3 regions of the Coralliovum pocilloporae genome follow, and region 2 is predicted to be linked to each of the others. Evidence: riboswitches for the same ligand, from Rfam matches in the RefSeq annotation. Region 2 holds a riboswitch; each other region holds the start of a gene.

Region 1 (3,273 bases), 1.3 Mb from region 2:
AACGGGTCTGCGGCAAAATCCAGCCGAACCCCCATTCTGTCCCGCTTGGAGGAAACCTGAAACTCGGTGGCCAGAAACCGGGCCCGCTCATCCTCTGAATAATAATGCGCCTGCGCACCCCAGAGAATGCGAATGACAGACCGTCCGAAATACCCGGGTTCCGGCAGGGCTTCCCCAAGCTTCGATCGTGCAGGACCATCACCAATCTTCAGGCAATCGCCCGCCTGAAGCATCCGCCCCTGATACCCGCCAAACCCCGCCTTTACATGGGTCGCACGCGCGCCCATGGCCATCGGCACATCAAAACCGCCAGCCACAGACAGATAACCATAAGCACCACCGGACGCGCCACCGATATCGAGCACCTGCCCCTCTTCAAGCCGGAATGCCGAACGCCAGACAACAGGTGTGCCATCAACGGAGGCTCGAAAGCATGCCCCCGTCAGCGCCACATCGACAGCTCCATACTCCGCCTGGAAACGACCACCAAGGCCATAAAACTCAAGCACTGCAAGCTCTGATGCCTGCCCCAGAAGGGCTGAACCTTCCCGATAGGCGAAGGCATCAACCACCCCGCCTTCGGTCACGCCATAACGTTGATAGCCGGGACGCCCCAGGTCCTGCACACTGACAGCAGGCCCGGCGGACAAAACGCGGAGAACAGGGTTCACGACAGCACCTCCCGCTCCACTACGCTTTCGCCGGACAGAACACGCGTCATCAGATCCTCAAACTCATCTTTGCAGATTGGCTTGAATGCCACTTCATCACCGGGTTCCATCAGGAAAACCGGATCACGCTGGAGATCAAAATTGCGGAATGGTGTCAGCCCGATCCGCCGCCAGCCTGTTGGCATGGCTATAGGGAAAATAACGGTCTGCCGAACAGCAACACAAATCGACCCAACCGGCTCTTCCGGTTTGACATGATCAAGCCGGGCAAAGTCCCATGGCTCCGGCAAAGCTCCGCAATAGGCCAATCCCGGTGAAAAGCCGATCATGTTTACCCGCAAGCGGTCCGCAGAATGCTGATGTATCACGTCTTCTGCCTCAACACCCAGAAGAGCGGCCACATCCTCAAGGTCTGGCCCTTCCTCATCGCCATATTTTACTGGAATACGCCAGAGACTTCGCCCCTCCGGCAACTCAGATGCATACCAGTCCCGGTCAGACAGCAAATCTGAAAGAAGTCCACGCAGGGTCTGTGGAGCCAGGTCAAGCGGATCAAACCGGATCAGCACAGATCGATTGGTAGGTGCTGTTTCCAGGATCTGTGGCAGGGCCATCGTCCGCAAGGCCGCATCAAACACGATGGCCGCCGTGTTGCAACGCTCATCAAGCCTGTCACCAAACTCAACGGTCACCGCCGCCTCACCGACCGATCGGATCAACGGATATTGTGGTTCAGAGACAGAAGACGACAGCGTCAAAACGAACACTCTTTCAAACAGAAAACAGGTTCCGATTTGTACATGGTCGAGCCGGTTTGTGAAGACCGGATTTAAACCAAGCGGTTCACAACACAGTCGGAAACATGGTGTCTGTTCTATTTTAAATCATGTCGTTTTTGTCGTCAGATACAGTTTTGAATCGGTCTAACGTCCGGAAAATCAAGGTGCCGCCTGCGGGCGGAGAATTGGGAAGCCGGTGAAAATCCGGCACTGCCCCCGCAACGGTAAGGACGGGCAGAACGTGGCAAAAACCACTGGGTTTGAGGAAATCCGGGAAGGTGCCATGTCGGTCGCGAGACCCCGTCCAAGTCCGGAAACCAGCCTTGTTTGTCAACGTCAACCGCGGGTGGCGGTGAACGGCGTGGATCCGGCCTGTCTTTCCGGTGCGCCCTCACTTTCGCCTGCCTGTATTGCCGCGGGGTAGCGGCAGAAAATCAGGTCGATCATGTATCAGCAATCCGATATTTTCATGCACTTGCTTAATCGCAAGTCCGCTCACTCGCTTGAGCAGCCTTTCTACACAGATCAGTCCATCTTCGACTATGACATGTCCGAGATCTTCTACAAGGACTGGCTGTTTGCGATCCCCGCATGTGAACTGGCAAAGCCTGGCAGTTATGTGACCCATCAGGTCGGTGCCTACTCCGTCATCATCGTTCGCGGTCAGGATCAGGTCATTCGGGCCTTCCACAATGCCTGCCGCCACCGCGGATCGGCCGTCTGCACCGCTAAAAAGGGCAATACGCCAAAACTGGTCTGCCCTTATCATCAGTGGACCTACGAACTTGACGGCTCACTTCTCTGGGCGCGAGACATGGGTCCTGATTTTGACGCCAGCAAGCATGGTCTGAAACCTGTCCATTGTCGCGAGCTGGAAGGCCTTGTTTACATCTGCCTCGCCAACCATGCCCCGGACTTCGATCGATTTGCAGAGCTGGCCCGGCCTTATCTCCGGCATCATGACCTCGGCAATGCCAAGGTCGCTTATGAAAGCTCCATCGTCGAGAATGGCAACTGGAAACTGGTCTGGGAAAACAACCGCGAATGCTACCATTGCGGTGGAAACCATCCCGCACTCTGCCGCACATTCCCTGATGATCCAGCGGTTACCGGCATCGAGGGCGGCACAACACCTCCTCACCTTCAGGCACATTTTGACCGCTGTGAACAGGCCGGACTGGCCTCCGGGTTCCATCTGAGCGCAGACGGGCGCTACCGGCTTGCCAGAATGCCATTGAAGGAGAAGGCGGAAAGCTACACGATGGATGGCAAGATAGCCGTCAGCAAAAAACTGGGTTCTGTTCCGTTCAATGATGCGGGTGCGTTGTTGAAGTTCAACTACCCGACCACCTGGAATCACTTCCTGCCGGATCACTCCATCGTCTTCCGCGTCACCCCGCTTTCCCCGACCACAACAGAGGTCACCACCAAATGGCTTGTGCACAAGGATGCGGTGGAAGGTGTCGATTATGACCTGAAACGCCTGACAGAAGTCTGGATAGCCACCAATAATGAAGATCGTCGCGTGGTTGAGGACAACCAGCGCGGCATCAATTCACCGGCTTATGAGCCCGGCCCGTACTCTCCAACCCAGGAAAGCGGTGTTATCCAGTTCATTGACTGGTACTGCGAGCGTCTTCTCTCCGGCATGAGAAGACTGAATGTAGCGGCTGCGGAGTAGGCGAAATGGGTCTTCATCAACATTTCGAAACCCTGGACGATTCCGCCATCTGGTCGGACGACGAAGCCCTTGAGTGCACTCTTGTGGTTCGCGAAACTGAAGATACGGCAACGTTCACGTTCCGGGCACCATCCGGTGCCTG
Region 2 (3,273 bases):
TTATTAGGTTCGCCAGTTTCTGTTGTTGCAGGGCCTGATGTGGTGGAGGCTTGCTGTTGGGGGGTAGATCCCGCCTTCAGGCTTTCCGGCATTTCATCAACAGTCAGCGTGCCATTGGCCACATGCCCCTGTCCGAGATTGGATGTAAAGACATGGTCAATCCGGATTGTCGGTTTGAAAATGAAAATGCCTTCATCATCGGTTTTGGTTTCGCCCAGTTTCTTTCCGGACGAATCAAAAACCTCGACGAGCACATTCTTCGCCATATCTCCGTTGGAAAAGCCGACTTCCCCTTCGATATGATCTCCTTCCGCGTAAAGCCCGATAATGACTTTATGGGCCAGGGCAGGTGTGAGCATGGAAAGGGAGAAGCAGGCGACCAGGGCCAGGCGTGCAAAAAACTGAAAGAGTGTCATGAGGATCGCCCCGCAGTTGGAATGGAGGCCGACAGAAGTTCCGGCTTGACCTTGCGGACCAGAAGAATAGCTGCACCGGTCAAAAGACCCTCGATAATCATTACGGGAATATGGGCGAAGAAAGCAAGCTTGGCTGCAGGAATCAGCTCTTCACCGGAAAAAGCCAGACTGATACCGACAAACAGGGCTGTCAGCCCGATGGCCAGCGCCCCTGCAATACCGCCTGAGATCATGGCAATCTTCAGATTGGGAGAGGAGATGCCACGGCGGCAGATTGCAGCTGCAATAACTGCTGACAACGCAATATTGGCTGCATTGACGCCGAGAACGGTAACGCCGCCAAATCCGAAGAACACGGCCTGTAGCAGAAGGCCCACAAAAAGCGCGGGAAAGGCGGCCCAACCGAGAATAACACCTGCCATGCCGTTCATGATCAGGTGCACGCTGGACGGACCAAGCGGCACATGCACAAGAGACGCCACAAAGAATGTGGCGCTCAGAATGCCCGTAGCCGGAATGCGCTCCATATCAAGCTTTCGGAGCCCAAGTGCCAGGCCGGCGGCGGTGATGATACCGCCCCCGATCAGGACTTCTGTTGAAAGTGCTCCGTCAACGATATGCATTAGGGTCAAAACTCATTGTTTACGTCCATTCCGCGATAGTCATTTTTTCGTCCGGCGCTCTTGTTTCTGCCCATTCTGTACGTCCCAGATGAACAGAATGGGCATGAGCAATGAGTCTTGACCCTAGGCTCTATTCCATATCGTAGGCGCGGATCCAGATAACTGCATCCTGGGAAAGTTCCTTGCCTTCATGTTCCTTGACAGGACCAGAGCCAAGAGCGGCAAAGCCCCAGAAACCGGCTTTTGGAACGCCGAAGGAGAACATGCCGTTTTCGTCGGTCACAAGAGCAACGGCACCGCCCGGAGGAGGCGTAACTGTTGCCGGTTTGGCCGCATTGGTTTCCATATCCGGCTCAGCAGCCATGTACTCGATTTCGAGCTCGGCATTGGCGACCGGCTTGCCGTCTGCCAGAACCTGACCGGTAAAGGTGGAACCGGCAAGAATGTTGGTTGGCTTTACAAGCGGCACGATTTCGGTCTTAAGGCCGAGGGCAGAATTCCAGTCAGTCGGCACACCGCCCTTGTTCACAAAGCTTTTTGTGATCTGCTGAATGTAGATGTCTTCGCTGCCTTCATAATAGGGAGCCGGCTCGACGACGAAGATATAGTCGCCGTTGCGCTTGACCTTGGCAGATGCTTCAAAAGCAGCGGCATCATTGGTCGGGCCCTTGAAGGAGATCGGCTTAACAGCGCCCAGAAGGTCGGTCTTCTTGCCTTTGTGGATGACAAAAAAGGCTTCCGGCTGGCCCATATCCATCACATGGCCTGCTTCATACGGATGCCAGAAGATGAGCTTGAACGGAACGTCGCCAGCTTTTTCGAGATTGACTTCCGGTGTGTAGACAAGCTGGAAATGGGCTGCAGCAGACACTGTGCCTGCGATAAGTACGGCGGTTGTGGCCGCCAGGATTTTCTTCAACATGTAAGGTCTCCATGAGCTCACGAGGGAGCGGAAAACAATGGAGACGCTCGGGGACTTCAAAGGCCAAAGACGCATACGACTGGTGTCAGGCAATGCCGCCTTTAGACCTGACGCTCACCCCGGCGTCGGGACACCATCGATGAACGCCCGCATTTGGTCGCGATCATCGGTTGACGGCAGGTCTCCTGGCTTGCGGGTCATGCGAGCGGTTCGCCTTCCCGGACAAAGATCTGTCCAGTGGCTTTATGAACCGTCGTAGTCGCTTACAGTTGCGGGGGCAGCTGAGGATTTGGCCGGAGGCCGCACCACATTCCCTATTAATCTACGGAACCGTCAGCGACGGGATGTAGCACTGGATTGCCGTAAGCGCAATTCAGATATGCCACGGTTATGACAAATTTTCCCCATTCGGATGATTGCGGATTGCAATCTGCATGAAACCTCGTGATGATGAGTACGTTAGGTGCTGCGATTCACCCACAAGATGTGTCGCAGATAATTGGGAAGCCGGTGATGCGTATGCTAAGTCCGGCACTGCCCCCGCAACGGTGATAGAGTTGCGCGTAACCAAGGCCACTGGGATGTCTGTCCTGGGAAGGTGTTACGCAGGTTCAGATGTCATCTGACCGCTCTTCAGTCCGGAAACCAGCCTGATGAAACCGGCATGCCTGATGGTGTGCCTTGGCTACCGAATCGCGGAGGGCGATTGCAGGGGCGATTTGGTGGCTCAGGCCATCCGGCGTCCATCTGACAACTCCCCGCGAACATACCACAGCAGGCTGGAGCCTGTACGAAAGGATACTGGTATGGACGCGACAGACCTGAATTCCATAAATGGCCGAATGACCGGCATGCGGAGACGATCAGCCAGATCCTCCCGCAGAGAGAGAAGAGAGCGGACGCATTATGGCCGGTCAGACCAGGCCGGTCTGGCGCTGGGGCTCTGGCTGGCAAGTCTGCCTGATCACGTCAATCCTGTAGAAGCGGCGCGGGCACTTCTGAAAGAAGCCGGTCCTGACGCGTCCGGGCCAGTTGCCGAGCTCATGGAGCAGGTGGCCAGTATGCCGCTCGACTGGCGCGCCACATCGCAGCCTGCAGAGCGACGAGCTCTTATGAACTGAGAGTGTGGAGTATTTTGGGGGCAAGACTCCAATCTGAAAACGGGAGTGCATGGCGCTCCCGTTTTTGTGTTTGAGGGATACGGCGCGGCGCGATAGATCGTGATACTTATGTAGATCACTGATAAATCTCTGAAAAATATAGCTTCTGAAAATCCCGATGATGTGTGCGGCCTAGTGTTCTTGTTGCAAGT
Region 3 (3,273 bases), 910 kb from region 2:
ATGTTGCTCTATGATGCGCTCTATCGCTGGGCCCGGGATGGTATGGATGAAGGTCATGATTGGCCCGCACCAGGAAGCAAGCCATGACCCGCCCGGGTTTTTATGAAGCCTTCCGGGTCTGGTGGCAGATCGGGGTTCTGTCTTTCGGCGGGCCTGCAGCTCAGATTGCCCTGGTTCACCGGATGGTCGTGGAAGAGCGGAAATGGCTGAGTGAGCAGGATTACCTGAATGCTCTGTCTTTCTGCATGTTGCTGCCGGGGCCGGAGGCCATGCAGCTGGTGACGTACGCGGGATGGCGGCAACACGGAGTTCTGGGTGGTCTGGTGGCCGGGTTACTGTTTGTTCTACCGGGGGCGCTGGTGGTTCTGGCTTTTGCGGGCTTCTATGTAACCTTCGGCAACACACCATCTCTTGAAGCCCTGTTTCTCGGAGTGAAGGCCGCCGTTCTGGTGATCGTGTTTGACGCACTCTGGCGGATTGCCAGGCGCAGCCTGACATCGCGGCTGCACTGGTGGACCGCCGGGCTTTCCTTTGTGGCGCTGTTCTTTCTCGGAATTCCGTTTCCTGTCATCATTCTGGCGGCAGGCTGTCTCGGCTTTGTCACGGCACAGGCGGGTGAGAGGACGGTGATTGACCGACCTCATATCCCCTTGTCCAGAACCTGTGCCACTATTCTGGTCTGGCTCGCCATCTGGATGGTGCCGCTGGCTTTGGTTGAGCCGGTAACCGGTTTGCCCATTCTCACTGAGCTCGGCCTGTTTTTCTCCAAGCTTGCAACGGTGACCTTCGGCGGGGCCTATGCGGTTCTGGCCTATATGGCGCAGGACGCGGTGCAGAACCATGGCTGGCTGAGCACGACAGAGATGATTGACGGACTCGGTCTTGCGGAAACCACACCGGGGCCTTTGATACTGGTGACAGAGTTCGTCGGGTTTCTGGCAGCAGCACGGGCTGAGGGCGATGTTAGTCTATGGGCCGGAGTTCTGGGGGCAGGGGTAACGCTCTGGGCAACATTTGCACCCTGTTTCCTCTGGGTCTTTGCGGGTGCCCCTTATATTGCCTGGCTCACATCAAAACCCCGATTGCGGGCCGCGCTTGCATCCATTTCGGCGGCAGTGGTTGGCGTCATTCTCAATCTGTCCATATGGTTTGCAATCCACGTGCTGTTTGAAACTGTGACAACAGAGCGTCTGGCTGTCCTGACCCTGTTGCGGCCTGAGCTCGGCAGCTTCAATGATGCTGTTCTTATCTTCATCGCGCTGGCTATGGTGCTGCTGCTAAGCCTCCGTCGGAGTGTCCTTCTCACCCTCTGCGCCTGCGGAGGGCTTTCACTCGTGCTGGCCAGCCTTTCGCTCGTCTGAGCAGGTGCTTGGATAAACGGGATGATTTCATCTTGCTCCACCTCCTGAACGGGGTTATTCATCAACCGATGGTTTTCGGGAATCGAGCATATTTCCGGAATGAAAAGGGAATACGGTGAGGCTTAACCATCAGGTGCCTAATCCGTAGCTGCCCCCGCAACTGTGAGCGAGGAGCAAACCCGGCAAAACCACTGGCCTGAAACAGGCCGGGAAGGGTCGGGAGCGCTGTAATCCGCGAGTCAGGAGACCTGCCATCAGGAATTCACTCAACCCGGGCGGGGAAGTCCGGTTAAGGGGCTCCGGATGGCACATCTCAATGTCACCCGATCAATCTGCCTTTTGACCTGCCGCCGCCGGATCGCGGAGCACAAGGCAGATGGGATCATCTTTCCTGGAACTTGATGCTGTCACCGTTCACTCCGAGCGGGGCGACGCTTTGCTGTCTGACGTGAGCTTTGGGGTCAGCCATGGCGTACGGCTCGCTGTGGTCGGTCCGAATGGCGCAGGCAAAACCACATTGCTCCGGACCATCTGCGGCCTGTTGAGCCCGGATAACGGAGAAATCAGGCTGAATGGCCGCAGCCTGCAGACGCTCAGCTTTGAAGAGCGGGCCCGGCAGATTGCCTATGTGGGGCAGGCGGATGATCCAGATGGACGCCTGTCTGTCACGCAATATGTAGGGCTGGGAACCCGCGCCCGACAGGATCAGCTCAGCCAGGCAGAAACTGCGGAAGGCATGCATGCCATATTGGATGCACTCGGCCTTGGGTCACTTGCGGACAAGCGCATGGACCGGATTTCCGGGGGCGAACGCCAGAAGGCAAAGATAGCCCGCGCACTTTGTCAGAAACCGGACCTGCTGGTTCTGGACGAGCCGACCAACCACCTTGATCCAAGGGCTCGTGGCGACATTCTGAACCTTGTTTCAGGGTTCGGCATGGCGGTTATTGCTGCACTCCATGACCTGACCCTGATCGATAGTTTTGCCGACAAGGTTGCTCTGCTTGATGGCGGCCGGCTGATCGATCTTGGCTCCCCGTCTGAAACGCTCTCCACACCGAATGTGCGGCAGGTTTTTGACGTGGACCTGCTCCGGTTGGCGCATCCGGATGGGCGAGGTTTTCTCCCGACACTTGATCTTGGGAAGGCTGAAGCCTCTCGAGAGCGTTCCAACACCTGTATTCAAACCAAAGGATAGACTGATGATCAGATTTTACGGTGCAGCTCTTTCTGCATTGCTCATGGCCACAGCCGTGCAGGCCGAGCCTGTAACGGTTGATAATTGCGGTCAGCCACTCACATTCGAGACCACGCCTGAACGGCTGGTGGTTCACGATATCAATATGAGCGAGATGGCATTCGCGCTCGGCCTGCAGGACAAGATGGTCGGCGTGACCGGCATTTCCGGCTGGTACAAGACCAGCGCCGATTTCGAGAAGAAACGCGGGGACATACCGGAACTTGCCCCGAAATATCCGTCTCTGGAAAATCTCCTGGGCGCATCTCCGGATCTGTTCTTTGCCGGCTGGTATTACGGCATGAAGCCGGGTGGAGATGTGACGCCGGATATTCTGAAAGGACACAACATCAAGACCATGGTCTTGTCCGAGAGCTGTATCCACCTGGACAAAACACGTCCAGCTGCCTCAATGGACCTGCTGTTTGGTGATGTCCTGCGGCTTGGCAAGGTGTTTGACAAGGCCGATGAAGCGGAAGCTCTGGTCAAGGGTTGGAAGGAAGAACTGGCGGCCTTGAAAGACGCTGTGCCTGCTGAGGGTCGCAAGCGCGTCTTCCTCTATGATTCCGGTGCGGACAAGCCGTTTACCGCCGGGAAGTATGCCATCACCACGGCAATGATCGATGCTGCAGGCGGCGAAAATGTCACCGGTGACATGGAAACCAGCTGGGGAAC

Evidence for each region. Region 2 has a riboswitch for cobalamin ahead of RA157_RS08920 (DUF4198 domain-containing protein). Riboswitches for the same ligand answer to the same signal wherever they lie in the genome.
Region 1: it holds a riboswitch for cobalamin, as region 2 does, so the genes downstream of both, RA157_RS02980 (aromatic ring-hydroxylating oxygenase subunit alpha) here and RA157_RS08920 (DUF4198 domain-containing protein) in region 2, are expected to answer to the same signal.
Region 3: it holds a riboswitch for cobalamin, as region 2 does, so the genes downstream of both, RA157_RS12975 (ABC transporter ATP-binding protein) here and RA157_RS08920 (DUF4198 domain-containing protein) in region 2, are expected to answer to the same signal.

What each region holds. Positions count from the first base shown of each region.
Region 1 covers NZ_CP132542.1:628,196-631,468, forward strand. The annotation lists gene RA157_RS02970 (5-oxoprolinase subunit C family protein) at 1-671, opposite strand, end outside; gene RA157_RS02975 (5-oxoprolinase subunit B family protein) at 668-1,429, opposite strand; cobalamin riboswitch at 1,596-1,790, shown strand; gene RA157_RS02980 (aromatic ring-hydroxylating oxygenase subunit alpha) at 1,896-3,131, shown strand; gene RA157_RS02985 (FAD-binding oxidoreductase) at 3,137-3,273, shown strand, end outside.
Region 2 covers NZ_CP132542.1:1,916,653-1,919,925, forward strand. The annotation lists gene RA157_RS08910 (NikL family nickel/cobalt ECF transporter subunit) at 1-416, opposite strand, end outside; gene cbiM (cobalt transporter CbiM) at 413-1,039, opposite strand; gene RA157_RS08920 (DUF4198 domain-containing protein) at 1,170-1,961, opposite strand; cobalamin riboswitch at 2,120-2,310, opposite strand; cobalamin riboswitch at 2,406-2,629, shown strand; gene RA157_RS08925 (hypothetical protein) at 2,768-3,082, shown strand.
Region 3 covers NZ_CP132542.1:2,830,196-2,833,468, forward strand. The annotation lists gene RA157_RS12965 (chromate resistance protein ChrB domain-containing protein) at 1-87, shown strand, start outside; gene chrA (chromate efflux transporter) at 84-1,361, shown strand; cobalamin riboswitch at 1,414-1,631, shown strand; gene RA157_RS12975 (ABC transporter ATP-binding protein) at 1,738-2,559, shown strand; gene RA157_RS12980 (ABC transporter substrate-binding protein) at 2,564-3,273, shown strand, end outside.